DNA from 3 places in the Proteus terrae subsp. cibarius genome. Region 3 is predicted to be linked to each of the others. Evidence: predicted binding sites of a transcription regulator. Region 3 holds the regulator's gene; each other region holds the start of a gene.
What was found. The regulator sigma-54, encoded in region 3, starts transcription at its own class of promoters, with help from an activator protein. The targets are predictions, from matches to a motif close to GTTGGCACANNTTTCGCTNT.
Positions count from the first base shown of each region.

Region 1: glnA (glutamate--ammonia ligase) is a predicted target of sigma-54. The motif match lies at 5,801-5,820, and genes of this name have one in related genera.
Region 2: glnK (P-II family nitrogen regulator) is a predicted target of sigma-54. The motif match lies at 3,045-3,064, and genes of this name have one in related genera.

Region 1 covers NZ_CP047349.1:3,683,994-3,694,497, reverse strand. Annotated here, with positions in the region: gene hemN (oxygen-independent coproporphyrinogen III oxidase) at 249-1,622, shown strand; gene glnG (nitrogen regulation protein NR(I)) at 1,643-3,067, opposite strand; gene glnL (nitrogen regulation protein NR(II)) at 3,078-4,124, opposite strand; gene glnA (glutamate--ammonia ligase) at 4,310-5,719, opposite strand; gene typA (ribosome-dependent GTPase TypA) at 6,079-7,914, shown strand; gene yihX (glucose-1-phosphatase) at 8,380-8,997, shown strand; gene dtd (D-aminoacyl-tRNA deacylase) at 9,065-9,502, shown strand; gene fabY (fatty acid biosynthesis protein FabY) at 9,539-10,453, shown strand.
Region 2 covers NZ_CP047349.1:727,126-737,629, reverse strand. Annotated here, with positions in the region: RNA gene ffs (signal recognition particle sRNA small type) at 20-116, opposite strand; gene tesB (acyl-CoA thioesterase II) at 442-1,317, shown strand; gene amtB (ammonium transporter AmtB) at 1,360-2,652, opposite strand; gene glnK (P-II family nitrogen regulator) at 2,665-3,003, opposite strand; gene GTH25_RS03380 (SmdB family multidrug efflux ABC transporter permease/ATP-binding protein) at 3,246-5,033, opposite strand; gene GTH25_RS03375 (SmdA family multidrug ABC transporter permease/ATP-binding protein) at 5,020-6,765, opposite strand; gene GTH25_RS03370 (Lrp/AsnC family transcriptional regulator) at 6,823-7,284, opposite strand; gene queC (7-cyano-7-deazaguanine synthase QueC) at 7,443-8,141, shown strand; gene GTH25_RS03360 (acyl-CoA thioesterase) at 8,291-8,695, opposite strand; gene GTH25_RS03355 (ComEA family DNA-binding protein) at 8,945-9,316, opposite strand; gene ppiD (peptidylprolyl isomerase) at 9,606-10,504, opposite strand, start outside.
Region 3 covers NZ_CP047349.1:512,591-523,094, reverse strand. Annotated here, with positions in the region: gene mlaC (phospholipid-binding protein MlaC) at 1-261, opposite strand, end outside; gene mlaD (outer membrane lipid asymmetry maintenance protein MlaD) at 348-884, opposite strand; gene mlaE (lipid asymmetry maintenance ABC transporter permease subunit MlaE) at 888-1,667, opposite strand; gene mlaF (phospholipid ABC transporter ATP-binding protein MlaF) at 1,671-2,483, opposite strand; gene GTH25_RS02515 (calcium/sodium antiporter) at 2,724-3,704, shown strand; gene kdsD (arabinose-5-phosphate isomerase KdsD) at 3,723-4,697, shown strand; gene kdsC (3-deoxy-manno-octulosonate-8-phosphatase KdsC) at 4,725-5,282, shown strand; gene lptC (LPS export ABC transporter periplasmic protein LptC) at 5,299-5,877, shown strand; gene lptA (lipopolysaccharide ABC transporter substrate-binding protein LptA) at 5,858-6,391, shown strand; gene lptB (LPS export ABC transporter ATP-binding protein) at 6,398-7,123, shown strand; gene rpoN (RNA polymerase factor sigma-54) at 7,183-8,661, shown strand; gene hpf (ribosome hibernation promoting factor) at 8,685-8,972, shown strand; gene ptsN (PTS IIA-like nitrogen regulatory protein PtsN) at 9,122-9,589, shown strand; gene rapZ (RNase adapter RapZ) at 9,669-10,504, shown strand, end outside.

The DNA.
Region 1 (10,504 bases), 770 kb from region 3:
AACATATTGAATAAACTTAATTTATTCATGAATTTCTTTAATGGATAAGATTATTTTTACATAATGTGATTTACATCACGTCGTGTATTTGAGTGTTATCGCCTATCAATAAGAAGAAAGGGATTTATACGATACCCCTTTCGATCATATTCAGTTCCTGATTTATTGGTTACACTACTCTTTCAGATATTCATAATGTCTGTTAGCTGGTATGAAATATCAGCGGTTCACTTTTGGAAGGTAGAGGCATGTCAGAACAAACAATTATTTGGGATCTTGACCTGATCCATAAGTATAACTATTCAGGTCCTCGCTATACATCATACCCAACAGCATTAGAGTTTAATCAGCAATATGGCGATGATGATTTTATCAAAGCGACTCAACGTTATCTTGAGCGCCCTTTATCGCTTTATATTCATATTCCTTTCTGCCATAAGCTGTGCTATTTCTGCGGCTGTAATAAAATTATCACGCGGCATAAACATAAGGCAGATGAATATCTTGATGTTTTAGAAAAAGAAATTATTAACAGAGCTCGTTATTTTAAAGACAGAAAAGTGACTCAGATGCATTGGGGTGGGGGTACACCTACTTTTCTGGATAAGCAACAAATTAGCCGATTGGTTTCGCTATTACGCCATCATTTTCATTTTGTTGATAATGCAGAACTCTCTATTGAAATCGATCCTCGTGAAATTGAGCTAGATGTTATCGACCATCTGCGTCATGAAGGATTTAATCGCCTAAGTATGGGTGTGCAAGATTTCAATAAAGAAGTACAACAAAAAGTCAATCGAGAGCAAGATGAAGCGTTTATTTTTGCATTGGTAGAGCGTGCGCGTGAAGTGGGTTTTCACTCCACTAGCATTGACTTAATTTATGGTTTACCTAAGCAAACTAAAGAGAGTTTTGCCTTTACATTAAAACGCGTTATTGAATTATCACCTGATAGATTGAGTGTTTTCAATTATGCACATTTGCCTAATTTATTCGCCGCCCAGCGTAAAATTAAAGATGAAGATCTCCCTTTAGCTGAAGAAAAATTAGAAATATTACAAGAAACAATTTCTACGCTGACAACAAACGGCTATCAGTTTATTGGTATGGATCACTTTGCTAAACCTGATGATGAATTAGCAGTTGCTCAGCGCAAAGGTATTTTACATCGTAATTTCCAAGGCTATACCACTCATGAAGAGTGTGACTTATTAGGTATGGGAGTTTCTGCAATAAGTATGTTAGGCGATAACTATGCGCAAAATGAAAAAGTATTGAAAGAGTATTATGCGCGTGTAAATAGTGAAGGGAATGCACTATGGCGAGGTTTATCTCTGACTAATGATGATTGTATTCGCCGAGATGTAATTAAAACCTTAATTTGTAATTTTAGTCTGCATTTTTCAGATATTGAAAAAATGCACAATATTGTCTTCCATGACTACTTTAAAGAAGATTTAGAATTACTCGTGCCAATGAAGGATGACGGTTTAGTTGAAATAACAGCAGATGGTATTCAAGTTACACCACGAGGACGTTTGCTTATTCGTAATATCTGTATGTGTTTTGATACTTATTTACGAAATCAAATGCGCCAACGCCAATTCTCGCGTGTTATTTAATCGATGAAGAGGGTAGAGGATCAATATTCCTCTATCCCTAACTCTTTTAATTTACGGGTTAATGTATTTCTACCCCAACCTAATAATCTTGCTGCCTCTTGTTTATGCCCTTGTGTGTATGCCAAGGCACTAAGTAATAGCGTGCGTTCAAATTGAGGTAGGGCATCTGTTAAGATGTTTTCTTTCCCTTCCCCTAATGCTTCATCTGCCCATAATGAAAGATGTTGTGACCAATGTTGAGAAGATGCAATTCGACTGATATTTTTGGCTTTCTCATCTGGTTGGCGAATTTCTTGTGGTAAATCTTGAGGCATAATCTCTTGGCTTGCCGTCATTACGGTTAACCAGCGACACACATTCTCTAATTGTCTGACGTTACCTGACCAGTTGTATTCCATCATTATTTGCAAACTTTGCTGATGAAGCACTTTGGTTTCGACACCTAATTCTTTAGCTGTTTTTTGTAGAAAATAGCGCGCTAGGCTGGGAATGTCTTCGGTTCTATCGCGTAATGGAGGTAACTGAATGCGTATTACATTGAGCCGATGATAGAGATCTTCACGAAAATCGCCTACTTGAACTCGTTTTTCTAAATCTTGATGTGTAGCGGCAATAATACGCACATCGACTTTTACAGGGGCATAACCACCGACTCGATAGAATTGCCCTTCAGCAAGAACCCGCAGTAAACGTGTTTGAATATCGAGAGGCATATCGCCAATTTCATCAAGAAACAATGAGCCACCGTTCGCTTGTTCAAATCGGCCTTGACGTACTTGAGAAGCCCCTGTGAATGCACCCTTTTCGTGACCAAAAAGCTCTGATTCAATCAAATCTTTAGGGATGGCTGCCATATTTAAGGCAATAAAAGGAGAGGAAGCCCTTGGGCTATGGCGATGTAATGCATGTGCCACTAACTCTTTCCCTGTCCCTGATTCCCCATTAATCAGTACACTAATTGAAGAGCGAGAGAGCCGACCAATAATACGGTAAACTTCTTGCATTGCAGGAGCTTCACCAATCATATCTGAAACTGATTGCAACGAAGTTTCATTGGTATTCGGTTGTTTTTGCTCACGATAATGAGTAATGGCGCGATCAATTAATGCCAACGTTTCGTCGATATCGAACGGCTTTGGTAAGTAATCAAATGCCCCTTGTTGATAAGCATTAACAGCAGCATCGAGATCAGAATGTGCTGTCATAATAATCACGGGCAGAGTTGGGTATTGTTCTTTAATTATTTTTAGAAGAGATAAACCATCAATATCAGGCATGCGAATGTCTGATAACAATACATCAGGTATTTCTGCATTAAGTGCATTAAGTACATCATTCGCATGTTCAAAGGTTTTACATGACAGACCTTCACGAGAAATAGCGCGTTCAAGTACCCAGCGAATAGAGCTGTCATCATCAACAACCCATACATTTCCTTTTTGCATTGGTTATCTCCTACTTAATTGGTAAATAAATAGAAAATTCAGTATTTCCGGGCCAACTAGTAAATTCAATTTTACCAGCATGCTGATCCACTAAATTACGTGCAATAGATAACCCCAACCCATTGCCACCTTCTCGACCACTAACCATGGGATAAAAAAGTGTATCTTGCAGATGAGGAGGAATACCATCACCGGTATCAATCACATCAATGCGAGCAACAAGGCGATGGCGTTCGCCATGAAGTGTGACTTGAAAAGCAGTACGGGTACGTAAAATAATCGTCCCTCCTGTTTTTTCAACGGCTTGTAACGCATTACGTGTAATATTTAGGAGTACTTGTTCTATTTGATCTGGGTAATGAGATAACTCAGGTAAGCTCGGATCGTAATCTTTTAGTAAGGTGACATTTTCAGGGCATTCAAGTGAAATAAGCTGAGCAACGCGCTCAACAACATGGTGAATGCTCTGATGTGTTTTTGTCCCTGGATGTTGAGGGCCGAGTAATCTGTCCACCAGCACACGTAGGCGATCAGCTTGTTCAATAATGACTTGCGTGTATTCCGTTAATGCTGGATCAGGTAAGGATTTTGCCAGCAACTGAGCCGCGCCCCGTAATCCTCCTAATGGATTTTTTATTTCATGTGCCAGCCCCCTAACCAATTCCCTAGCAGCCATTTGCTGGGCTTGTTGGATCTGCTCTTGGCTTAACCGGCGTTGACTATCCATAGGCGCCAGTTCCAGCAAAATATGTTGCTCGGAAATAGGTTGGGCACTGAGCGACATTGTGTGTGGTTGGTTATTGACAACCAATATCACTTCATTGTCGGTAAAGCTTTGTCCATTCGCTAATGTTTCACGCATTAAATCAGCATCAAAAGAGTAATAGCTGAAAAGGGCAGTGAAAGGCGTTTCAAATAATTTTCGACGGCTTTGTGCTAAAACCTGTAACGCAGAATGATTTGCGTAGCAAATAATAAACTCTTTATTGATAACTAATACAGAGTGTATCAGTGAGTCTAAAATTAATGTGTTGTCAGGTAAGTCTGCCGTTTCCATATTGAATACCCCATTGCACCATTTTAGTGCATCTTACCTTTATTACATTAATGAACCAATGCGTAAGTGAAAAGACTGACTCCTTAAGTGGGAGAAAAGTGCCCATCCGAAGATGGGCAAAATAGCTTCACGGCAAAAAAAACAGTTTTACATCTAGGCTTAAGTGTTTATTAGTAAAAATAGTCTTAAGCGCTGTAATACATTTCAAATTCAAGAGGATGCGGAGCCATACGTACACGTTGAACATCCGCTCGTAATAACTCTAAGTAAGCATCAATAGCATCATCAGTAAATACGCCACCGCGAGTTAAAAATTCACGATCTGCATTTAATGTATTTAATGCTTCTTCTAATGAACCTGCGACAGTTGGGATCTCTTTCGCTTCTTCTGGTGGTAAGTCATAGAGGTTTTTATCCATAGCATCACCAGGGTGAATTTTATTGATAATCCCATCAAGACCAGCCATTAACTGCGCAGCAAACGCAAGGTAAGGGTTTGCTAACGGATCTGGGAAACGTACTTCAATACGGCGTGCTTTCATACTAGCAACAACTGGAATACGAATTGACGCTGAACGGTTACGTGCAGAGTAAGCCAGCATTACAGGTGCTTCAAAACCTGGAACTAAACGTTTGTAAGAGTTAGTAGTTGGGTTAGTAAATGCATTTAATGCACGAGCATGTTTGATAATACCGCCGATGTAATACAGCGCCATTTCAGATAATCCGCCGTATTTGTCGCCTGCAAACAGGTTTACGCCGTTTTTAGACAGTGACATATGGCAGTGCATACCTGAACCGTTATCACCAACTAATGGTTTCGGCATAAAGGTCGCGGTTTTACCAAATACGTGAGCGACGTTTTGTACCACGTATTTATAAATTTGGGTTTCATCTGCTTTTTTGGTCATAGTATTAAAGCGGGTTGCCACTTCATTTTGGCCAGCAGTTGCTACTTCATGGTGGTGAGCTTCAACAACTAAGCCCATTTCTTCCATAATGTTACACATGGTAGAACGAATATCTTGTGATGAATCAACAGGCGGCAGTGGGAAATACCCCCCTTTAACCATTGGGCGGTGCCCTTTGTTACCGTCTTCATATTTCGTGTTAGTGTTCCAAGCCGCTTCAATATCATTGATAGCGTAAGAAGCACCTGAAATATCGTTTTTAAAACGAATATCATCAAACAGGAAGAATTCTGGCTCTGGTCCAAACAGCACTGTGTCTGCGATACCACTTGATTTTAAAAAGTCTTCAGCACGTTTTGAGATAGAACGTGGATCGCGATCGTAACCTTTCATTGTGCCAGGTTCTAAAACGTCACAACGAATAATCAGGGTTGGATCTTGGAAAAATGGGTCAAGCATTGCGGTTGTTGCATCTGGCATCAGTACCATGTCTGATTCGTTAATGCCTTTCCAGCCACCAATAGAAGAACCATCGAACATTTTTCCTTCTTCAAAGAAATCATCGTTAACCTGATGAGCCGGAATAGTAAGGTGTTGTTCTTTACCGCGGGTATCAGTGAAACGTAAGTCAATATATCTAACTTTATGTTCTTCAATCATGGATAATACATGTTCAAGGGACATAGGAACTCTCCTGGCGAATGGTTTTATTGAGTGCAGTGGCCTTACACATTTTTCGGTGAATTTTTTGCTCACCTAAATTCTATTGCGAAAAGCATGCCAACTTATCTAAAAAGGGATATATACTGTATTGATGAAGTTTAGTGTAGAATATCTCCTGTGATTTTTTAATTATTGCACAAAGTTGGTGCAAATTAAGCCTAATTAGTTGCACTGTTTTGGTGCAATCGAACGGATGCTACTAAATTCTGAGGCGTGAAAAGGATCACAATTCAATTAATTGCATATTGTTAAGCAATCATTATTGTGATCTTGTTTAGTCTCTCGTCTAAAGCGTGTACAATACTGCGCTTATTTCTACAATGCCTGAGGCAAATTTTGTGATCGAAAACTTGCGTAATATCGCCATCATCGCCCACGTTGACCATGGTAAAACAACTATCGTCGATAAATTACTACAGCAATCTGGTACGTTCGGCGAACGTGAAACCGTTGCTGAGCGCGTGATGGACTCAAATGATCTCGAAAGAGAGCGCGGAATTACTATTCTTGCGAAAAATACAGCGATTAAATGGAATGACTATCGTATCAATATCGTAGATACCCCAGGACACGCCGACTTCGGTGGTGAGGTAGAACGCGTTATGTCTATGGTAGACTGCGTTCTATTGCTGGTTGACGCGATGGATGGCCCAATGCCACAAACTCGTTTTGTGACACAAAAAGCGTTTGCTAACAACTTAAAACCAATTGTTGTTATCAATAAAGTTGACCGCCCTGGTGCGCGTCCAGACTGGGTTGTTGATCAGGTATTTGACCTGTTCGTAAACTTAGGCGCAACTGACGAACAACTTGATTTCCCAATTATCTATGCATCTGCATTAAACGGTATTGCGGGAACAGATTACAATGACATGGCTGAAGATATGACTCCGTTATATGAAGCTATTGTCAAATATGTAGAGCCACCAAAAGTTGATCTGGAAGGCACATTCCAGATGCAAATTTCTCAGTTGGACTACAACAACTACCTAGGTGTTATCGGTATCGGTCGTATCAAGCGTGGTAAGGTTAAACCTAACCAGCAAGTGACTATCATCGATAGCGAAGGTAATACTCGTAACGGTAAAGTCGGTAAAGTGTTAGGTCATTTAGGCTTAGAACGTATCGAAGTAGATGTTGCTGAAGCTGGCGATATCATCGCAATCACAGGCTTAGGTGAACTGAATATTTCTGATACGATCTGTGAAACAGGTGCTGTTGAAGCATTACCTGCATTAGCCGTTGATGAACCAACTGTTAGCATGTATTTCTGTGTTAATACTTCACCTTTCTGTGGTCGTGAAGGTAAGTTTGTGACTTCTCGTCAGATTTTAGATCGTCTGAAAAAAGAGTTAGTCCATAACGTAGCATTACGTGTAGAAGAAACTGAAGATCCAGATGCATTCCGTGTATCAGGTCGTGGTGAGCTTCACCTGTCAGTTCTGATTGAAAATATGCGTCGTGAAGGTTACGAATTAGGTGTATCTCGTCCTAAAGTTATCTTCCGTGATATTGACGGTCGTAAACAAGAGCCTTTCGAACAAGTTACTATCGACATTGAAGAACAACACCAAGGTGATGTGATGCAAGCGATGGGTGAGCGTAAAGGCGAAATGCGTGATATGCAACCAGATGGTAAAGGACGTGTACGTTTAGACTACATTATTCCTAGCCGTGGTCTGATTGGTTTCCGTACTGAATTTATGACTATGACATCAGGTACTGGTTTACTGTATGCAACATTCAGTCACTATGATGATGTTCGTCCAGGTGAAATCGGTCGTCGTAATAACGGTGTTATGATCTCTAATGGTCAAGGTAAAGCCGTTGCTTACGCACTGTATAGCTTACAAGATCGTGGTAAATTATTTGTTACTCATGGTGCAGAAGTTTATGAAGGCCAAATCATTGGTATTCATACTCGTTCTAATGACTTAACAGTAAACTGCTTAACAGGTAAAAAGCTGACTAACATGCGTGCTTCTGGTACGGATGAAGCGACAACACTGACGCCACACATTAAGCAAACGTTAGAGCAAGCATTAGAATTTATTGATGACGATGAGTTAGTTGAAGTTACTCCGCAGTCTATTCGTCTGCGTAAGCGTTATCTGTCAGAAAACGATCGTCGTCGGGCTTACCGTAGCAAAGACTAATTCGTTATTCTGATAACATAATTCTTAGGGCGCGTTAGCGCCCTGAGTTTATACTCGTCATACTTCAAGTTACAGAATTGGCTGCGCTTAATTAGTCGCCTAGCTGTAACTTAAATTATTTAGAGTATATGGTACTAGTTGTACTATAAGACGAATGCGGTGGAAAATTTGCCACCGCATAAGTTTTTCTCTTCTCTTCTTTCATCTCTTTTCTTATCTTTTATTCCTCAACTTACATTTACAACTTAAGTGTTTTTTTCTGGTATCAATATCAAAAGTCATCATCCACCCTATTATGCATCATAGATAATGATGCTTTTAGTCTCATTTTTCATCTTCACCTATTCTGGTTTTATGTTTTACAAAAAAATTAAGTGTGATTATTGTACTTTTTAGCGTTTAAGCCTGTTCAGTAAAGCGATTTATGATTAAAGTAAAATGAGTTTTCTATTATGGAGAGGATTTATGCTTTATATCTTTGATATGGGTAATGTGATTATTGATATCGATTTTAACCGGGTATTCGCAGTATGGAGTAAACTCAGTGGTGTTCCATTAGCGAACATAAAAAAGAACTTCACCACAGGAGAGATCTTTAAATTACACGAACGCGGTAATATTACAGACATCGAATTTGCAGAAGAAATCAGTTCAGAATTAGAAATGAATTTAAGCTTTGAACAGTTTGCAGAAGGATGGCAAGCTATTTTCGTCGCATTACGCCCTGAAGTCATTGATATAATGAATAAGTTAAGAGAGCAAGGACATCGGGTTGTGGTGTTATCAAATACTAATCGTTTACATCAAAATTACTGGCCTGAACACTATCCTGAAATAGCAGCCTCCGCCGATTTCCTCTATCTATCTCAAGATATCGGTATGAGAAAACCTGATCCTGAAATTTATAAGTATGTTTTACAGTCTGAAGACATTGAAGCACAAGATGCCGTTTTCTTTGATGATGTGAAAGCCAATGTTGATGCAGCTATTGCTGTGGGTATGAAAGGTGTACATGTTATTGATAAACAAACAGTCATTGATTATTTCAAAGATTATGATTTTTCTCTCCCTGTAGAAGAATAATGCTATTGTAAGGATAACAATGGATTGAATTTGTTATCCTTTTTTATTGATTTATTTTGGAGAGAGTATGATCGCGTTAATTCAACGAGTGACACAGGCAAAAGTAGATATTGCTGGTGAAACAGTCGGCGCTATTAATCAAGGTTTGTTGGTTTTATTAGGTGTAGAGAAAGATGACAACGAACAGAAAGCCAAAAGATTATGTGAAAAAGTGTGCGGTTATCGCATATTTAGCGATGAAAACGATAAAATGAACCTAAATGTGCAACAAGCAGGTGGTAGTTTATTAGTCGTCTCTCAATTCACACTGGCAGCAGAAACACAAAAAGGAATGCGCCCTGGTTTTTCGAATGGTGCGCCCCCTGAATTAGCGAAAAACCTCTACCACTACTTTATAGAACAATGTCAGCAACAAGGTTTAGAAACACAAACAGGCCAATTCGCCGCGGATATGCAAATCACACTGACTAATGACGGTCCAGTCACCTTTTGGTTGCAGGTATAACGTCGAACATATAGTGATGTTAAAAGGAGCTCTGATATGTACCATTTGCGAACCCCAAAAACAGAGGCGGAATTTGATGCCTATTATGCTTTTCGCTGGGAAATGCTTCGTAAACCTCTACATCAACCAGAAGGCTCTGAAAAAGACGGTTATGATACCTTTGCTCATCACCAAATGGTTGTCGATGAAACTGGACAACCTGTCGCGATTGGACGGCTTTATATTAATGCGGATAACGAAGGCGCTATCCGCTTTATGGCAGTACGTACCGATGCACAAGGTAAAGGCTTAGGCACTCTTGTCGCTATGGCGCTAGAATCATTGGCTCGCCAAGAAGGTATAAAACGGATCGTGTGTAGTGCAAGAGAAGAGTCTGTAAACTTCTTTGAAAAATTGGGTTATGAAAATTGTGGTCTAGTCACTGGCCCTCAAACCACACCCATTAAGCACTTTTTTATGAAAAAAAGTATTGAGTCTTTAGATGACATTCTTCATCGACCAGATTGGTGTGCTGAATTACAAAAACAGTGGCACCAACATATACCTTTAAGTGAGAAAATGGGATTACGTATTACTCAATATACGGGAACTCGTTTTTATACCACTATCCCAGAAGCGGGAAACCAAAACCCTCATTACACTATTTTTGCAGGAAGCCAATTTTCACTCGCAACATTAACAGGTTGGGGATTGATTTGGCTATTAATGCGAGAGCATAAGCTGCAAGGTGATATTGTGCTGGTGGATGCTCATATTCGTTATCGCAAACCTGTATCAGGACGCCCTGCAGCCGTTGCAGATATGGAAAATTTAAGCGGGGATTTAGGGCGATTAGCGAAGGGCAGTAAGGCCCGCATTAAGCTAGATGTTGATATTTGTGGTGATGAAGGTGTCGGTGCTGTTTTTAGTGGGACTTATATTGTTTTACCTTCACAAAATAAGCAGTGTTAAGCGTGTATTTTGTAATGTATTGAATTTAATCTATTTTTTACCATTCTTACA
Region 2 (10,504 bases), 210 kb from region 3:
GACTAGAAATTGGGTGGGGCCTTGCCAGCGACATCCCGGCACACGCGACACCTGCCATGGCTGCTTCCTTCCGGACCTGACCGAGTTAACAAGTTAGCGTTGCGGGAGAACCAACAAGGCCCCATAGATTGTCTTATTGCTAAGACGATACGCATTATGTTTTAAACTGACTTAAATAGCAAGGAAAGCAAACCTAAGTGATGATTAATTACCCAAATATGCACTCACTGATTATTCAATTGCCTTTAACGCTCTTTTTGCCTCTCATAAACTCATCAGAGAGTATTCAATAAGCTGATAAATAATAATCTCCATCAACTCTGTGCATTTATCATTAGGTTGCGATCTAAGAGAAAAAAGGGAGATTATTTTTTTATCTTCTTAGGATTGTATATAATCAACTTTATAAAAAATAACCAGATCTAATGATACAGGTACACTATGAGTCAAGCATTGAAAGATCTCATCAATTTGATGGCACTTGAAAAAATAGAAGAGGGTCTATTTAGAGGTCAAAGCGAAGATTTAGGATTACCTCAAGTTTTTGGTGGGCAAGTAGTAGGACAAGCACTATACGCTGCAAAACAGACAATTGCTGATAACCGTTATATCAACTCATTTCATAGCTACTTTTTACGTCCTGGTGATAGCCATAAGCCTATCGTTTATGATGTGGAGTTTATCCGTGATGGTGGTTCATTTAGCACTCGTAGAGTCAGTGCGATCCAGCATGGTAAGCCTATTTTCTATATGACGGTTTCTTTTCAAGAATTTGAAGAAGGTTTTGAACATCAAGATGCAATGCCTAATGTTCCTTTTCCAAATGAACTTATTTCACAACATGAGATTTTAAAGAAATTAGCACCTAAATTACCTGAGCCGATTAAATCTTTAGCACTACGAGAAACACCTTTTGAGGCGCGTCCAGTGCAATATTTTAGCCCTTTTGGCTACTCTAAAGCGCCTGCTGAACGTTATGTTTGGTATCGTAGTCGTGGTGAAATGCCATCTGATCCTTTCTTGCATCAATACTTACTTGGCTATGTCTCTGATTTTGACTTTTTACCAACCGCTCTCCAACCTTATGGTTTAGGCTTTATGGATACAAACCTGCAAGTTGCTACCATTGACCATTCGATGTGGTTTCATCGTCCATTCCGTGTAGATGATTGGTTGCTTTATGTGATTGAAAGCCCTTCAGCATCAGGCGGTAGAGGATTTGTGAGAGGTAAATTCTTTAATACAAACGGTCAGCTAGTGGCGTCTTCTGTTCAAGAAGGGGTGATTCGCCAAAAACGTACTAAACATTCAAAATAATATCTTGGCATATTCCCCCCTCAAAAGAGGGGGAATAGACAATTACTGCTGATAAGCTCTTTCACCATGAGTTGTTAAATCTAATCCATCATGCTCTTCCTCTTCAGAAACGCGTAACCCCACCAGCTTATCTGCGATTTTAAAACTAATATAAGCAACAGCACCAGACCAAATTACCGTGATCACAACACTGATTAATTGAATTAAAACCTGTTTATTCAGTGTCATACCATCGCTATACCCTACACCACCTAAAAATGAAGCTGTAAATATCCCAGTTAATAGGCAACCTGCAATACCGCAAGTACCATGAATACCAAAAACATCACAAACATCATCGGCTTTTAACCAGCGTTTTAAAACAACAACCCCCCAAAGCCCAATAATTCCTCCCATTACACCAATAAATAAAGCGCCCATCACGCCAACAGTGCCAGCAGCTGGCGTAATCGCCACTAACCCTGCAATACAACCTGAACAACCACCTAACATAGAGGGCTTACCTCTGGTTATCCATTCTGATGCAGTCCAAGAAAGTACGGCTCCCGCAGTTGCAACTATCGTATTTAAAAACGCTAAAGCCGCAATCGCATTTGCACTGCCAGCAGAGCCTGCATTAAAACCGAACCAACCGATATAAAGTACAGCCGTACCTGTAAAAACCATGGGTAAATTATGAGGTTTAAGCGCTATATGCTGACTATCACGTCGTTTACCAAGTAAGTAAGCACCAACAAGAGCTGCAATAGCAGCATTAATATGTACGACGGTTCCCCCAGCAAAATCTAATGCACCATCATCGATTAACCAACCACCTTCTCCCCATACCATATGAGCAATAGGGATATAAGAAAAAGAGAACCAAATAATCGTAAAAATAAGCAATGCAGAAAAACGAATGCGCTCTCCTAATGCTCCAACAATTAATGCAACAGTGATAACCGCAAACGATCCTTGAAAAGCAACATGCACGTACTGATTAATTGAACCAGAGAGTGAATCCAGTGATACGTTATTCAAAAAAGTAAGTGACCACCCACCCCAGACTTTATTGCCCACAGTAAAAGCCAAACTGTAGCCAAAAGTTATCCAAAGAATGACCACAACACTAAAGATCATCATCACTTGTGTGATCAAAGAAAGTACGTTTTTACTTCTTAGTAATCCTCCATAAAATAAGGCGATACCAGGTATAGTCATAAAGAAAACCAAAACAGTACATATCAACATAAAACCATTATCGGCTTTATCAACAGTCACTGTTTCAGTTGCAAATACAGATGAAGAAAAGTGTGTAAGCACTAACATTAATAGCAAAGAAAGTAAGCGTTTCATCGAATATCTCCTTTAAAGAGCTTCATCACCAGATTCACCGGTACGAATACGGATTGCCTGCAATAATTCCAAAACAAAAATTTTTCCATCTCCTACTTTTCCTGTATCCGTCGCTTGCATAATCACTTGCATAACAGGCTCAAGTTGTTCATCACAAATAGCGAGTTCTATTTTTACTTTGGGAAGAAAATTAATTTCGTATTCTGCTCCTCTATATAACTCTGCATGTCCTTTCTGTCGCCCATATCCCTTTACTTCGCTAATTGTCATTCCCTTTATGCCTAACTCAGAGAGTGACTCTCGTACTTCTTCTAATTTAAATGGCTTAATAATGGCGATGATATATTTCATATAAACCTCGTCGATATTTGAAAGAGCAAAGCCTATATAGCAAAGCAAAAGATATGCCACTATTTAATTGATTGATATTTATAAGAAAATAAATATTTAAAACTATTAAAGTGAAAAGGTTCACCGAATTGGTGCAAAAATATGACGGCTATTTTGCTCAAAGCAAGATAATCGGGAAATAAAAAAGGGCACATACATAAAAATGATGTGCCCTTTAAAATTATATTTTTTATTTAAGGTTATTATTCTACTTCAATAGGATCTTGTTCTTGTAAAGACTCTCTGACTTGCTGTAATTGATACATATTATAGTATCGGCCTTTTTGTGAGAGTAACTTAGTATGACCGCCCTGCTCGACAATTGCACCACGATGAAGCACCACAATTTCATTGGCTTCAATAATAGTGGAAAGTCGGTGAGCAATAACAATCAGTGTCGTTTTTTCTCTAACCACTTTTAACGCTTTTTGTATGGCTTGTTCTGTTCCTGAATCAATATTTGCTGTTGCCTCATCCAGAATAAGAATACGAGGAGGTATTAATAGTACACGAGCCAATGCAAGTAACTGCTTTTGTCCAGCAGATAAGCGACTACCTTGCTCACCAAGTTCTGTTTGTAGCCCTTCAGGTAAGGCTTTAGCCCACTGATCAAGTTGTACTGTCTCTAGTACCTGCCATAAATGTAACTCATCACATTCACGCCCTAATGTAATATTGTCATGCAGTGAGCCAGATAATAAAACAGGATCTTGCTGCACCATCGCAATACCACTGCGTAATGCGGCGTGAGAGTACGCTTCTAACGGTTGATTATCTAAAAAGATACTCCCTTTTTGCCAAGGGTAATTTCCCATTAATAAACTAGCTAAAGTACTCTTGCCACTTCCTGTGTGCCCAACGAATGCGACAAAATGACGAGCAGGAATAGTTAAATTGATATCTTTTAATACCCATTGCTCATCACGATACGCAAACCAAAGAGAGTTAACGTCAATATTACCTTGGGTGATGGTGTGTGATGATGAACCGTAGCGCTGCAAAGGAGCATCCATTAGTTCAAAAACACGCTCACCAGAGACAACCGCCTGTTGTAAAATCGACTGCTGAGATGTCAGGGTGATCAAAGGTTCATTTAATCGACCTAAATAACTAATAAATGCATAAATAACCCCAACACCAATAACAGCACTGCCTTGATACCCAAACAGCATTAATAAACCACACAGAACCAACGCAGAGAGCATACTTAGTAAAGGACGTAATAACAGGCCATCAAGTTTTAACGCTTTCATACGTGCTTGGTAATGTTGCCAGCTGTCATCTGACATTCTTTCACCAAATCGAGCTTGTTGCCTAAATTGCTGAATAACTGACATGCCATTGATGACTTCATGGAAACCATCATTTATATTGGCAAGAAAATGACGTACATTACGAACTATCGGCGTACTCAGTCGCTGATAAAGCATCATTACACCAATAACTGCTGGGAAGATTGTCATCGCGATTAATGCCATTTGCCATTCTAATAAGAACATGGCGATCAGCATTACAACCACTAAAGCAATTGCTCGGAATAATGTTGGTAACACGTTCACAAACAAATCTTTAATCGTCTCAGTGTCATTTGTTACACGAGAAATTAATTGCCCTACAGGCTGATTATCAAAAGCACTTAATGGCTGTTTTAGTGCCGCACTCATTACATCAGTGCGTAATTGTTGTACAACCCCAACTGCCGCATGATTAAACACAATAGCTTGATAATAGTGAAGTGTGGCAGCGATCACCTGTAAAAGGATGAAAGCTAACGCCAGGCCTAATGATGACATTAACTCCACATTATTTGTGGCAACTTTTGCATCAATAAAATAACCAACAATTAATGGGCCCCCCACTTCTGCAATGGCAGCTACCCACAACATAATGACACCCCATGCCATAGGCTTGCGATAGTTTTTACCATAAGTCAAAAGACGCTTTAATGCAGGTAATAGCGCTTTAACGGATTTATTTTTATTCATCGTCATCTAGCGCGGCCTCTAATTGCTGATAATGGTACATATCTTGATACCAACCCGGTATTGAAATTAATTGCTGATGTGTACCTTGCTCTATAATCTCACCCTGTTTTAGAACTAAAATATTAGTAGCACCAACTAATGCAGATAAGCGATGAGCGCTAATAATTAACGTTCTGTCTTTTCGCCATTGCGACAAGTTTTGCAAAATTTGATATTCAGTCTGTCCATCAACAGCGGATAGAGCGTCATCTAATAATAAAATTTCAGCATCCAATAATAGTGCTCGAGCAATAGAAATACGCTGTTTTTGTCCACCAGATAACATCACGCCCTTTTCACCGACTTGTGTTTGATATCCTTCCGGTAAGCGTAAAATATCCTCATGAATATTTGCCAGTTTCGCAACAGACTCTATTTCTTCTTTTGTCGCATCAGGATGCCCTAAGGCAATATTTCCCGCGATGGTATCTGAAAATAGGAAAGGTGTTTGATTAACAACGGCCAATCGTGCTCGCCATTCATCAAGTTTCAATTGATAAATAGGTATAGATTGAAAACAAATCTCACCTTCAGTCACATCATAAAGTCGTTGAATAACAGCAAGTAATGTACTTTTTCCACTTCCAGTCATTCCACAAACACCCAACATTTCACCGGGTGATAATGTGAAATGAACATTTTTCAGTGTTTCTGTTGTTTGTTCGGGATATTGGAAACGTTTGATATCAACAGATAACACACCTCGACCTTGCTTTGGTGATAATTCACCATCAACCATATCGAGTTTTTCATCCAATAAACTATTAATCCGGCTATAAGCAGCACTACCACGCTCAACAATATTGAACATCCATGCTAATGCCAGCATTGGCCAGATCATTTGACCTAAATACATTACAAAGCTGGTTAGTTCACCCAATGTCATTTTGCCATTAATAACAAAATAGCTACCTCCGGCCACAGCGAGTAAATTAGCAAAACCAATAGCCATGAAAATAGTAGGATCAAATAGCGCATCAATTCGTGCAACACGCATATTTTGACGTCCAGTTTCTTTTGCAACATCATCAAAACGAGAGGCATGCTGTTGCTCTAGCCCGAATGATTTGATCATGCGAATACTACTCAGGCTTTCTTGTGCTTGATTATTGAGTGAAGAGAAAAATGCCTGTGCGGTTTTAAAGCGGCTGTGTAGTTTATCGCCATATCGCTTAATTAAAATTGCCATGATTGGCATAGGTAATAATGAAATTAGTGTTAGTTCCCAACTTAACTGAATACTCATCATGACAAGCACAGCAAGCCCCATAACCATAGAATCCACTAAGGTCAATACACCTTCGCCCGCTGCAAAAACGACTTTATCAACATCATTGGTGGTACGTGCGATTAAATCACCTGTACGATAGCGGTGATAAAATGAAGAGGATTGCTGGTTAAGTTGTTGGTAAATTTGCATCCGCAGTTTCACTGCGAGTTGATAAGATGCACCAAATAACCAAAGACGCCAAAAATAACGTAAAAGGTAAACTGCGAGGGCAATTAATACCATCACACCAATCCAATTCATCACTTGGCTAAATGTCAGACTATGGTTATCGACACCATCCACAATGATCCCTACAATCTTCGGGGGGATCACCTGTAATACTGCGATAACCATCAATAAGAAAATGGCACCTACATAACGACGCCATTCACTGAGGAAATACCAACTGAGCTGTGAAAATAGAGCCACGCCTTAAATCCTAAGGTTATACAAAAAAATAAAAGTGCCAGTTGGTAAAGATGAATCTTATTCAGGTATCGGCATTGCCGTTGTGTATTTAATTTTTTCCATTGCGAAGTTAGAAGTCACATCAATAAGACCCGGTACGCCATTAACCATACGCTTATAAAATAGGTCGTAACTTTTCATGTCTACTACTTCAACATGCATTAGATAATCACACTCACCCGCCATTCGATAGAATGTCAGTACTTCTGGCATTTGCTTAACAAATGAAACAAACTGTTCGTACCATTCGCTATTATGTTGCTGTGTTCTAATCATAACAATAACTGTTAAACCTAGCCCGATTTTTTCACTATCAAGCAGGGCAACACGCTTACGAATATACCCTTCATCCTCTAGTCTTTTCAATCGTTTCCAGCAAGGTGTTGAGGTTAGGTTAACAGCCTCAGCCAAAGTATTCAGTGAGAGGCTTGAATCTTCCTGTAACAGCGCTAATAGTTTACGGTCAATCTTATCTAACATAGATACTCCTTCAAAATATGCCCCTACAAAAAATAATGATAACCTGCCCCTTACTATAAGAGTAATCATCTAATGATAAATCGGTAATAAATTGCCATAATATATGTACTTTTATGCGTACTAATCCTTATAGAAATTCAATATTCAGGAGTATTCTGATGAAAAAAACGGTCGTTGTCTTTAGTGGTGGACAAGATTCGACAACCTGCCTTATTCAAGCATTAGAAAAGTACGATGAAGTACATTGCATTACGTTTAATTATGGTCAACGCCATAAAGAAGAAATTGAGGTAGCACAAAAAGTTAGTCAATTACTGGGAGCAACTGCGCATAAAGTTTTAGATGTAAGTTTACTCAATGAACTCGCTATCAGTAGCCTAACTCGCGACAATATTCCTGTTCCTGATTTCAAAGAAAGTGAAGAAAGTGATATTCCAAGTACCTTCGTACCGGGTAGAAATATCCTTTTCCTTACTTTAGCTGCAATTTACGCTTATCAAATTGGTGCAGAGAGTGTCATCACCGGTGTTTGTGAGACTGATTTCTCTGGTTACCCTGATTGTCGTGATGAATTTGTAAAAGCACTGAATCATGCTGTCAGCTTAGGTATTGCACGTGATATTAAATTTATCACACCATTAATGTGGTTAGATAAAGCTGAAACTTGGGCCCTTGCTGATTACTATAAGAAGTTAGATTTCGTTCGTCATGAAACTTTAACTTGCTATAACGGTATTCAAGGTGATGGCTGTGGTGAATGTGCAGCCTGCCATTTAAGACAACGCGGATTAAGCACTTACTTAGCCGATAAAACATCAATTATGCAGGCAATGAAACAGAAAGTGGGCCTTAAATAATCATCATAATTACTTTGCTTATTATCATGACTCCCCGCCGTTCTATTTGCTTATGCAGTGATAATTCATCAAACATTATCACTGCATTAAATCATATTTGATTAGGCTAATAACATTGACTGAGAGATCTCTAATACTCTCTTTGTGTATTAGGATGATTGACGTACATACTCAAGCTTCTCTCTTAACTGATCTGTTAATGTCAGGGCTTTTTTAGTGTTAATATCTACAAGAACAAATGTGATTAATGCATCAGAGATAAGTGCGCCGTCTTTTTTTCTCACGATCTTCTGAGAAAGTACGCCACTTTTAATCCCCACTTCAGCAACATCACAATCAATCAGTAACTCATCACCTAAACTTGCAGGTAAGCGATAATTAATATTGATATTAGCAACCACTAACGCCAAGCCATTGCGCTTAAACCAATCAAAATCTAAATGTTGCTCAATCCAATCCCACCGGGCTTGCTCTAAAAACTCAAGATAACGTGCATTATTCACATGTTCAAAAACATCTAAATGGAAGCCATAAACTTTAATTAATGTACTCATATCAATTTATTACCTCTTGATTATTCTAATAAACTTTTTATAAAGTTTTTTTGCGATACCATAAATATAGCCAAGAAAATAAGTTTAGTAATTTCTGATATAGATTTATTTCGTTCTCTTTCAGAACAAAAAAACGCTAAGAAAATGTGTTTCTCTTATCAAAAAAATCAAAGAGAAACACGGGGATTTTCAATTAATATTCACGTTTCTGTTGTCACTTATACTCAACATCGTATAAGAATGAACACCTTAATTAATAACGATAAAATCACGATTTTGATCAACCAACTTCATACCAATTCCAAAAACTTTTTCAAGTTCATCAACAGTGGTAAAACGCCCTAGCTGCTCGCGATAATCAATAATGGCTTGCGCTTTCGCTTTTCCTATTCCTTTTAATCCCATTAGCTCATCTACTGTTGCCGTATTTAAATTAACTTTACCTTCTGTGTTGGCTTTATTTTCTTTAGCATCACGATCAACTGAGGTGTGAGTTTCGATTGAAACCGTTGGTGTTGAAGCCGGGGCTTCCTCTGCATAAGAGAGAGGAGAAAGACCTAATCCCAAAGCAAGGCAAATAGAGGCCATAAAACCTGACAACATTTTTTTATCCATCTTCATAATCATAATTTCCTTTTACTCAATAATTTCAAATTCGATGACATACAGAGATTTCTGAATGCAGAAGAAGAATGCCAATATATTGATCAATCAGCAATTACATAAAAATAAAACCACGAGAAATCACGAAAAATAAAAATGAATAAAAAAAGTATTACAAAAAATTATCGGGCTTGCTCTCAAACATGAGTTTTTTGAGAGGCGGAGTTATTATTTAAATTCTCAAGGATAGCTACCATAAAAAAACCCAGCTTTATGCTGGGTTTTCAATGTAATAATTCAAAATTGATTATTGATAATCTTTATCAAAAATTTCAATTTTAGCGTTATCTTTTAGATCACGTAACATGAGTTGTAACGCTTCTTCGCCCATCTGAGCACGATAGAGATTAGTCATAAACTCTAGTTGTTCAGATGTTGGTTTGCCATCTGTTACGCTGTCTAATTGAATGAGGACGACTTTGGTACCAGGCACATTAGTCATACCATACTCTTTTTTACCTTCAGCAGGTTTTGGCATAGAGAAAATAGCAGTTTGTACTACATCTGTTGCAGATGAGTGAACAATGCTTTCTTCACTACCAAACGAAATATTAGCAGCTTTCAGTGCTTCTTCGCCTTTGCCTTCTTTCAATGCAGCTAAAAGTTTTTGAGCCTGTGCATTCATTGCTTGTGATGCTTTTTGCTGTTTAACCAGCATAACAACTTGATCACGTACTTTATCTAATGGTTGGCTTGCTGAAGGCTTATAACCTTCTACACGCACGATAAATGCGCTGTCATTACCTAACGTCACCATATCTGAATTCATGCCTGTTGGGCCATTTTCATCCACTAATGAACCACCAAAAATTAACTGGGTGAGTTTTTCATTATTTAATGGTGCAGGAACTGTGTTTTCATCAAACCAATCAGTATTAACAACAGTTACATTGCCCGCTTTAGCGGCAGGCGCTAATGTGTCGTTATCGTTAGACGCAGCTTGGCTCACTTTTTGTTGTAATGCGAAGAAATCATCAATTGCTTTATTTTCACGCATTTTTGCCAGTAAATCTGTTTTCACTTCATCAAATGGTTTTACAACAGATTGTTTAACATCATCAAGGCGGAAAATTGCGTAACCATTGCTGATTTTAACAGGCTCAGAAATTTGGCCCTTTTCTGTCAAACTTGCATTAGCCAGCTCGG
Region 3 (10,504 bases):
TTGTGCAGGTGTTGCATTACGATAATGCGGTCCTAACACTAATGCGCCCGCATATTTAATATGTACATAAGGTAATAATTCTTGCTGAACAATTTGACGTAAAACTTCAGGGTTTTTACGAATTTCAGGCTGTTCATTTTTTAATTTACTAAAAGTCTTTTGCGCCGCATCTTCCATCAATGCGTAAGGATTGGTTTTATCGACTGCCATTGCAAAAGGTGTTATCACTAATAGTGCGACCATCAATAAGCGTTTAAACATACGTTCGCTTCTCCTCAAATAGGGTTTCGATAATACGATGCATTTATGACGCTAAATGTATAAGTGCATCGTATAGGAATTAATGATTAAGGTAATGCTGGATGTTCTTCAGTCGGTTCAGATTCAGATTTTGCTGAACCATCACCATCACCCGTTTTATAAAGGAATTGACCAATAAGATCTTCTAATACCATTGCTGAATTGGTGTTTGTGATCCGTCCTCCGTCTTCGAGCAGAGTAGAATCTAATGCTTCATCATAAAAACCTAAATTCAATGCAAGGAATTGTTCACCTAATAAACCCGATGTGCGAATAGACAGTGAGCTACTTTCTGGAATGTGGTCATAAATGCTCAGAATATCGAGCGCGACTTCAGGGCGATAATTCCCTTCATCTTCTTCTTTTAAAGTGATAGAAGAAACACGGCCAATCACCACACCACCAATCTTAACTGGGGAGCGTTCTTTTAACCCACCAATATTACCGAAGCTGGCATAAACGCGATAAGTCGGTTGATTACCCATTTCTTTAATATCAGCCACTTTAAGGCATAAGAAAATCACGGCAGCTAACGCAATCAGAACAAATAGACCAACCCAAACTTCAATTTTTTTACTTTGCATGACTTAGTTCCCAAACATCAGTGCTGTTAGCACAAAATCTAAACCCAATACGGCTAACGATGAATGAACAACGGTACGTGTTGTTGCTCTGCTAATCCCTTCTGATGTTGGGATTGCGTCATACCCGTTAAAGAGTGCTATCCAAGTGACGGTAATAGCAAAAACGACACTTTTAATAAAGCAATTTACTAAATCGAGTCGCCATTCAACGGCACCTTGCATAGATGCCCAGAAAAAGCCTTCATCGATCCCTTTCCAATCCACACCTACAATTGCTCCCCCCCAAATACCGATGGCAACAAAAATAAGTGAAAGCAATGGCATACTAATAAGACCCGCCCAAAAACGGGGCGCAACGACACGTCTTAAAGGATCGACGGCCATCATTTCTAAACTAGAAATTTGTTCTGTGGCTTTCATTAAGCCGATTTCAGCTGTTAAAGCCGAGCCCGCACGCCCCGCAAATAATAATGCTGTAACGACTGGGCCTAATTCTCTTAACAATGAAAGTGCGACCATCATGCCAAGACTAGCTTCAGCACTAAAGGTTGTTAAAACAAGATAGCCTTGTAATCCCAACACCATGCCAATAAATAGGCCAGACACCATGATAATTAATAAGGATTGAACGCCGACGTTATACAGTTGCTTCAGTAACAGAGGCCACTGTTTACGAAATTCAGGCTTACCGACTAATGCTCGAAAGAGCATGATGCCTGCTCTACCGAAGGTTGCAAAAATCGCTAACGCTCTAACACCAATGCGAGATAATAAATTTACCACGTACTAATTTCCTCGTCCTAATAGGTCGTCCTGATAATCTCCCGCAGGAAAACGGAAAGGTACAGGGCCATCAGCAATACCATCTAAAAACTGTCTTACTTGCCTATTTGGATTATCCTGTAATTCTTGTGCGCTACCTTGAGCAATGACTTTTTGCTCTGCAACAATATAGGCGTAATCTGCAATACTTAACACTTCAGGCACATCATGGGAAACTACAACACAGGTCACACCAAGCGCATGATTTAACTCATCAATTAACTTAACAAGTACACCCATAGTGATAGGATCTTGCCCAACAAATGGCTCATCAAACATAATCAGTTCAGGATCAAGCGCAATAGCCCTTGCTAATGCAGCCCTTCTCGCCATTCCTCCTGATAATTCAGAAGGCATTAAACTTGCCGCACCACGTAAACCTACAGCTTCAAGTTTCATCATCACCGTTGTACGGATCAATGCTTCAGGTAAATTTGTATGCTCTCTTAGTGGAAATGCCACATTTTCAAACACATTCATGTCTGTAAACAGTGCACCTGATTGAAAAAGCATACTCATTTTCTTTCTTGCCTGATACAACGCAGAGCGTGATAGCGCAGGAATATTGTCGCCATCAAACCAAATTTCACCACTATCTGGAAGGATTTGTCCTCCCATTAGGCGTAACAAGGTTGTTTTACCAATCCCTGAAGGGCCCATAATCGCAGTCACTTTTCCTCTTGGTACAACAAGATTAATCTCTGAGAAGATCTTTCTGCTACCGCGAGTGAAGTTCATATTGCGCACTTCAATTAGATTGTTAGATTGTGCGTTCATGAATAAAACATCCTCAAGCCTATCTGCATAAACGAATTTTTACGCTATTTTGGCAGGTCATTCGCTATGTTACAAAGAAATCACCACTATTTAGCAATTTATTGCACGGTTAATTTTACTTTTCGTGCTTGGCTAGTCAAAATACGGTTAATTAGCAAAACCTTTTGACAATATGTTTTTTTTATCAGCCCTGTCTTATTGGTTTTTTCTTTATTCGCTCATTGTTGGAAAACTGATGGCATGTTGATTACTTTGTCTCTTTTAATTTTTGGGTTGATGTTACTCGTTTATGCATCAGACCGATTAGTTTATGGTGCGAGCGTTTTTGCGCAATCGTTAAAAATCCCACCCGCCGTTATCGGTATCTTAATTGTAGGCACAGGTACTTCACTGCCTGAGCTTTTTGTTTCAACCGATGCAGCTGTGCATAATTTGCCTGATATTGCTATCGGGACAGCCATTGGCTCTACACTCACCAACCTTCTTCTCATCGCAGGTATTGGCGCGATGATTTATCCCATGAACATTCAATCCGCAGTGCTCAAAAAAGAGCTTCCCTTGATGATTATAGTCATCATGCTCGTTGGCATTATCGTTTCTAGCGGAAACTTAGGGCTTAGAGAAGGCACGCTACTCTTTTTTATTGGTTTTGCATCCATCTTTCTAATGATAAAAACGATGCATAAAACACTCACGCAAGAGCGTCACGTATTACCTTTAGAAACCTTAACGCGTTTCGAATTACAAACAAATCCCCGTAATTCTGTTGCACTTTTTTGGGTTGTTATTGCTTTACTTATTATTCCAGTTGCTACTCAAATGATATTGGATAATGTCTTTATTTTAATGCAACAGTATCATCTTAGTGGCTTTTTTGTTGGTTTAACCTTGCTATCTATAGGAACAAGCCTACCTGAATTAGCCACAACTATTGTGGCAGCACTAAGACGCGAGAATGAATTAGCATTAGGGAATATTATAGGCGCTAATATTTTCAATCTAACTTTTGTGTTAGGAATGCCAGCATTACTCTCACCAAGCACATTTAATATCAACACATTTTATTTTAGCTTTGCTGTGCTTGTTGTCGCCAGTTTACTGTTTTCTCTCTTTTCATTAGGACGTAAACGACGTCTTAATCGAGGAAAAGGGATATTCTTGTTAGTTTGCTTTATTGTTTATATTACGGTGTTGTGCGTCGCACATTCTCTCTTAACCTAAAATAAATGGTACAAAAAAATGACCGAGTTTGATTTTCAGCAAGCAGGTAAAAAAGTCCTTCATATTGAGCGTGATGGGTTAGCTGAACTAGAACAATACATCAATGATGACTTCACTCTTGCCTGTGAAAAAATTTTCCACTGCCAAGGTAGAGTCATTGTTATGGGTATGGGTAAATCTGGCCATATTGGACATAAAATTGCGGCTACATTCGCCAGCACAGGAACACCTTCTTTCTTTGTTCATCCCGGCGAAGCAAGCCATGGTGACTTAGGCATGGTGACAGAAAAAGATATCGTTCTGGCAATTTCAAACTCAGGTGAAGCCAGCGAGATCCTCGCGCTGATCCCAGTACTTAAACGTAAACAGATAACACTGATTTGTATGACACGCACTCCTCAAAGTACAATGGGGAAAGCGTCTGATATTCATCTTTGTATCAAAGTACCTAAAGAAGCCTGTCCTTTAGGACTTGCACCAACAACCAGTACAACCGCAACCTTGGTAATGGGTGATGCACTCGCGATCGCACTGTTACGTGCCCGTGGTTTTACTGCTGAAGATTTTGCGCTTTCTCATCCAGGTGGGGCATTAGGTCGTAAATTACTCCTTCATGTCAGTGATTTAATGAATAAAGAAGCGGATATTCCACGCGTCACTAAAGACGCCACTTTACGTGAAGCTCTTGTCGAGATAACCCGTAAAAAATTAGGTATGACCGTTATTTGTGATGATAGTATGCTGATCAACGGCATCTTTACTGACGGTGATTTACGAAGAATATTTGATTTAGGGATAGATCTTAACAATGCCAAAATATCAGATGTTATGACAAGAGGCGGTATTCGTATTCGCCCCGATTGTTTGGCGGTTGAAGCACTGAATTTAATGCAAGCAAAACATATCACCTCCCTATTAGTAACAGAACAAGATAGTGATATCCTGTTAGGTGTTTTACATATGCATGATTTATTACAGGCTGGTGTTGTATAAGCTATTCATAACGTTCGAAGGATAAAAATGAATACAATGATAGAAACTTGTTATGGTGCAGTAAGTGAGCAAATCATCAAAAAAGCAGAAAAAATCCAATTGCTGATTTGTGATGTTGATGGTGTGATGTCGGACGGACTCATTTACATGGGCAATAATGGCGAAGAATTAAAAGCCTTTAATGTCCGTGATGGGTATGGCATCCGTTGTTTGCTCACATCTGGCATTGAGGTTGCTATCATTACAGGTCGTCAGTCTAAACTGTTAGAAGATCGTGCTAAAACCCTTGGCATTACATATCTTTACCAAGGTCAGCATAATAAGCTTTTGGCGTATCAACAACTGTTAGATACACTAAACCTTAAATCTGAACAAACAGCCTATATTGGTGACGACCTGATTGATTTACCTGTAATGGAAAAAGTGGGACTTTCTGTCGCCGTGGCTGATGCACATCCATTACTTACACCTCGTGCAAATTACGTGACACGCATTGCGGGTGGTCGTGGTGCAGTACGAGAATTGTGTGATTTAATCCTTTTAGCGCAAGGTCGGCTTGAAGAAGCTAAAGGTCTTTCGATTTAACGTATAACGATACAGAATGAATAAATTAAAATCCTGGTTTACCTTAATTCTTGCCATTATCGCCCTCGGGCTGATTGGCTGGAACTATACTAATAACACTGAATTCGGTGATGGTGAGATTGTTGATGATGGTCAGCCAACCTATCAATCCAAATCATCGATATCTTTTGTTTACGAGCCAACAGGTATACTCGGATATAAACTTGTTGCTGATGATGTCAAAAACTATGCTCAGCAAAAGTTTACATGGTTTACTAACCCTGTCTTAACTACCTATTCACCGACAGGGGATGCAACATGGACAGTACGCGCAAATAAAGCCAAGCTAACAAACAGTAAAATGCTCTATCTTTATGGCGATGTTCAAATTGATAGCTTAACGGATGATTCTCAGCTACAGAGAATAAGCACAGACAATGCTATTGCAAATTTGGATACACAGGATGTTTCCTCTGATGATGAAGTGACTATTATCGGCGTCGGACTGAAATCAGTCGGCTTAAAAATGCGAGGCAATCTGCGCGAGAAACGTGCAGAGCTGATTGAAAAGGTAAACACCTATTATGAGATCCCTAATGAATCAAAAAATCCGTAATACACTGATTATCGGTACACTTTTAGCGATAAGTGTACCTGCGATGGCGCTTAAAGATGACACACAACAACCTATTGTTGTGAACTCAGAGAAACAGTCGCTTGATCTAGAAAAAAACGTCACAACCTTTACGCAAAATGTTGTGATCAAACAAGGTTCTATCGATATTCGTGCTGATAAAGTTGTTGTCACACGCCCAGGCGGTGACTCCAAAAGGATCGTAATAGAAGCGTTTGGTAACCCTGTGACTTTTTATCAGTTACAAGATGATGGTAAACCTATCAAAGGTCGTGGCGAGAAAATGACCTATGAAATGGATAAAGAGTTAATGACCTTAACGGGTAAAGCCTATCTTGAACAATTAGACAGTAATATCACCGGTGATAAGATCACTTATCTCGTCCCAACTCAGCAAATGGAAGCTTTTAGCGGTAAAGGTAAACAAGTGACTACTGTTTTACTGCCTTCCCAGTTGCAAGAGAAAGGCCCTGGTGTTAACAACAAAGGTAAGTAACACTTTATGGCGCTGTTAAAAGCTGAAAATTTAGCAAAAGCATACAAAGGGCGCACCGTTGTCGGTGATGTGAGCCTAAACGTTAATTCAGGTGAGATTGTCGGCTTACTTGGACCCAATGGTGCAGGTAAAACAACCACATTTTATATGGTTGTTGGCATTGTAGCTCGTGATGCAGGTAGTATTACAATTGATGATGAAGACATTACGCTGTTACCGTTACATGAACGAGCACGTAAAGGCATTGGCTATCTTCCTCAAGAAGCGTCTATTTTTAGACGCTTAAGCGTTTATGACAACATTATGGGGATCTTAGAAATCCGCCATGATCTAACGCCTGAAGAACGAAAAGACCGTGCAGAAGAGCTGCTCGAAGAGTTTAATGTCAGCCACTTACGTAACAGCTTAGGGCAATCATTATCAGGGGGTGAACGCCGTCGTGTTGAAATCGCACGGGCATTGGCCGCAAACCCTAAATTCATTTTATTAGATGAACCTTTTGCAGGTGTTGACCCTATTTCCGTATTAGATATTAAAAAAATTATCCAGCATCTACGTGATTATGGACTAGGTGTACTGATTACTGACCATAACGTTCGTGAAACATTAGATGTGTGTGAACGTGCTTATATCGTCAGCCAAGGTCACCTTATTGCTCATGGTTCACCAGAAGAAATTCTTGAAAATGAGCAAGTTAAACGTGTTTACTTAGGTGAAGGCTTCCGCCTGTAATCTTTGATTCACTTTTACTCTGTCATGGATGACTACAGCAAAGGATTCATCGCATTATTATGAAACAAAGTCTGCAACTTCGTCTTAGTCAGCAACTGGCAATGACGCCACAGCTACAACAGGCTATTCGTTTGTTGCAACTTTCGACGCTTGAATTACAACAAGAAATTCAGCAAGCACTTGAGTCTAATCCACTTCTAGAACAAGACGATGATCAACAAGATCCCGTTTCAGATGATACCTCTCATACAGAAAGTCAGTCAGACTCCACAAAAACAACAACTGAAAACGAAGTTGAAGAGTTCGATACACTGGATGCTTTAGAGCAAAAAGAGATGCCTGATGATCTCCCTTTAGATACTCAATGGGAAGAAATCTACACCGCAGGCACACCTTCTGGCACCAGTAATGACTATACTGATGATGAACTTCCACTGTATCAAGGCGAAACAACCACTTCATTGCAAGATTATCTAACCTGGCAGGCTGATCTCACTCCATTTTCAGAAACAGACAGAGCAATTGCGATAAGTATTATTGATGCTATTGATGAAACAGGATATTTAACTGTCACAACAGATGACATCCTTGCTGGAATGGGCGATGATGAGCTAGAGCTTGATGAAGTCGAAGCTGTATTAAAACGTATCCAACGCTTTGATCCTATTGGTGTTGCTGCGCGTGATTTAAAAGAGTGTCTTTTGATTCAGCTATCCGCTTTTTCAACAGAAACACCTTATCTTAAAGAAACGCAGTTAGTGATTAGCCAATATTTAGAGTTGCTAGGTAACCGTGATTTTCGCCAATTGATGCGTCAAACGAAGTTACGAGAAGAGACACTTAAATCTGTTATTGAGATGATCCAGTCTCTTGATCCTAAGCCCGGATTAAGTATTGATACAGGCGAGTCAGAGTATGTTATTCCAGATATACTGGTAAAAAAATCAGGTGAACGCTGGCAAGTTGAGTTAAATACAGATAGCATTCCTCGCCTACGAATAAATGAGACCTATGCGGCATTGGGTCAATCGACTCAAAATGAGAGCGATGGAAAATTTATTCGTGACAATTTACAAGAAGCCAAATGGCTGATAAAAAGTCTAGAAAGCCGTAATGAGACATTATTAAAAGTCGCTCATTGCATTGTTGACACACAGCAAGCATTTTTCGAATTGGGTGAAGAGCATATGAAACCCCTTGTGTTAGCAGATATTGCTGAGCAGGTTGAAATGCACGAATCCACCATTTCTCGAGTGACAACGCAAAAATTTTTGCATTGTCCAAGAGGAATTTTCGAATTGAAGTATTTTTTCTCTAGCCATGTGAATACTGATAGCGGAGGCGAAGCCTCTTCAACAGCAATCAGGGCTTTAGTGAAGAAACTAATCGCAGCAGAAAACCCAGCGAAACCACTTAGTGATAGTAAACTGGCTGATATGCTCGGAGAGCTTGGAATACAAGTTGCTCGACGCACTGTTGCGAAGTATAGAGAGTCATTATCCATCCCGCCTTCAAATCAACGCAAAGAGTTGGTTTGAGCATAATTGAGAAGGAAGACACTATGGAACTTCAAATCACTGGTCATAATATTGAATTAACCGATGCTCTGCGTGATACAGTCAAAGCAAAAAGCGCGAAATTACCTCAGTTCTTTGACAAAATTAATAACGTTCAGGTGATCCTGAAAGTCGAGAAAGTTAATAAAATCGCGGAAGCGACCATTCAAGTTAATGGCGGTGAGTTGCATGCCTCTGCAGAAGCAGAAGATATGTACGCAGCAATTGATGGATTAATGGATAAGCTGGCTCGTCAATTAACCAAACACAAAGATAAACTGAGACAACATTAATTCATTTCCCATTGTAAAATGGGGATACAATCGGCGAAGTTACTGCGTTGTTTATGACTCGGTTTAATCCAACGCCTAATCAATATCAGTAACAAAAAACCAGATGTCACTTTGTGGCATCTGGTTTGCTGGTCTAAGTGAATAAGACAATGAACAACGATACAAAGATGAATATTAGCGACGTACTTTCTCTGGCATGTACGCATAATGATGTACATTGCACGAGTAAAAAGCGCGCGTTAGAAATTATCAGTGAAAGTGCAGCAAAAGCACTTAATTTACCCGAAACACTGATATTTGAAGCTTTATTGACGCGTGAAAAAGTCGGTACAACAGGGATTGGGGGGGGGTTAGCTATCCCTCATGGACGTATTGAAAGTGATGAAACAGAAAAAGTAGTTGGTGTGTTTCTTCACCTAAGCGAACCTATTGCCTTCGACGCTATTGATAATCAACCTGTCGACTTGTTGTTCGCATTACTCGTTCCTGCGACACAATGTAAGGAACATTTACACACACTGTCTTTGATTGCAAAACAGTTGGCAGACAAAAACTTATGTCGCCGACTACGCTCCGCACAAAGTGATGAAGAGCTTTATCAGATTATCACAGAATAACCCCTACGGGTTTAGTAGGACGCGAATAGCATACAGTGGAATGATATTCATCACTGGGAAATTATAGGGGAGCTACCTCATGGTGCTGATGATAGTCAGCGGACGCTCTGGTTCAGGTAAGTCAGTCGCTTTGCGTGCGCTTGAAGACATGGGATTTTATTGTGTTGATAACTTACCTGTTGATCTTTTACCTGAGCTCGCAAAAACACTGGCTGAACGTGATGCTTCTGCTGCCGCAGTCAGTATTGATGTCCGAAATATGCCAGAATCGCCGGAGATCTTCGAAAAAGCGCTGGAAAGTTTACCCGCTGAATATTCTCCACAACTCTTATTTTTAGATGCAGATAGAAATACCTTAATTCGTCGTTATAGTGATACTCGACGTCTTCACCCTCTTTCGACCAAGAACCTTTCATTAGAAGTGGCAATTGATACCGAAAGTGATCTACTTGAGCCATTGCGATCACGCGCTGATCTCATCATTGATACTTCTGAGATGTCAGTTCATGAGCTCGCAGAAATGCTACGTACTCGCTTATTAGGTAAGCGTGAACGTGAGCTGACGATGGTCTTTGAATCATTTGGCTTTAAGCATGGTATTCCTATTGATGCAGACTATGTTTTTGATGTGCGTTTCTTACCAAATCCACATTGGGATCCTAAACTGCGTCCAATGACAGGTCTTGATCGCCCTGTCGCGGCATTTTTAGATAGACACACCGAAGTTCATAACTTTATTTATCAAACTAGAAGCTACCTTGAACTTTGGTTGCCGATGTTAGAAACCAATAACCGTAGTTATTTGACGGTTGCGATTGGTTGTACGGGTGGTAAACACCGTTCTGTTTATGTTGCAGAGCAACTCGCAGATTATTTCCGTTCTAGAGGGAAAAACGTACAATCACGCCACAGAAC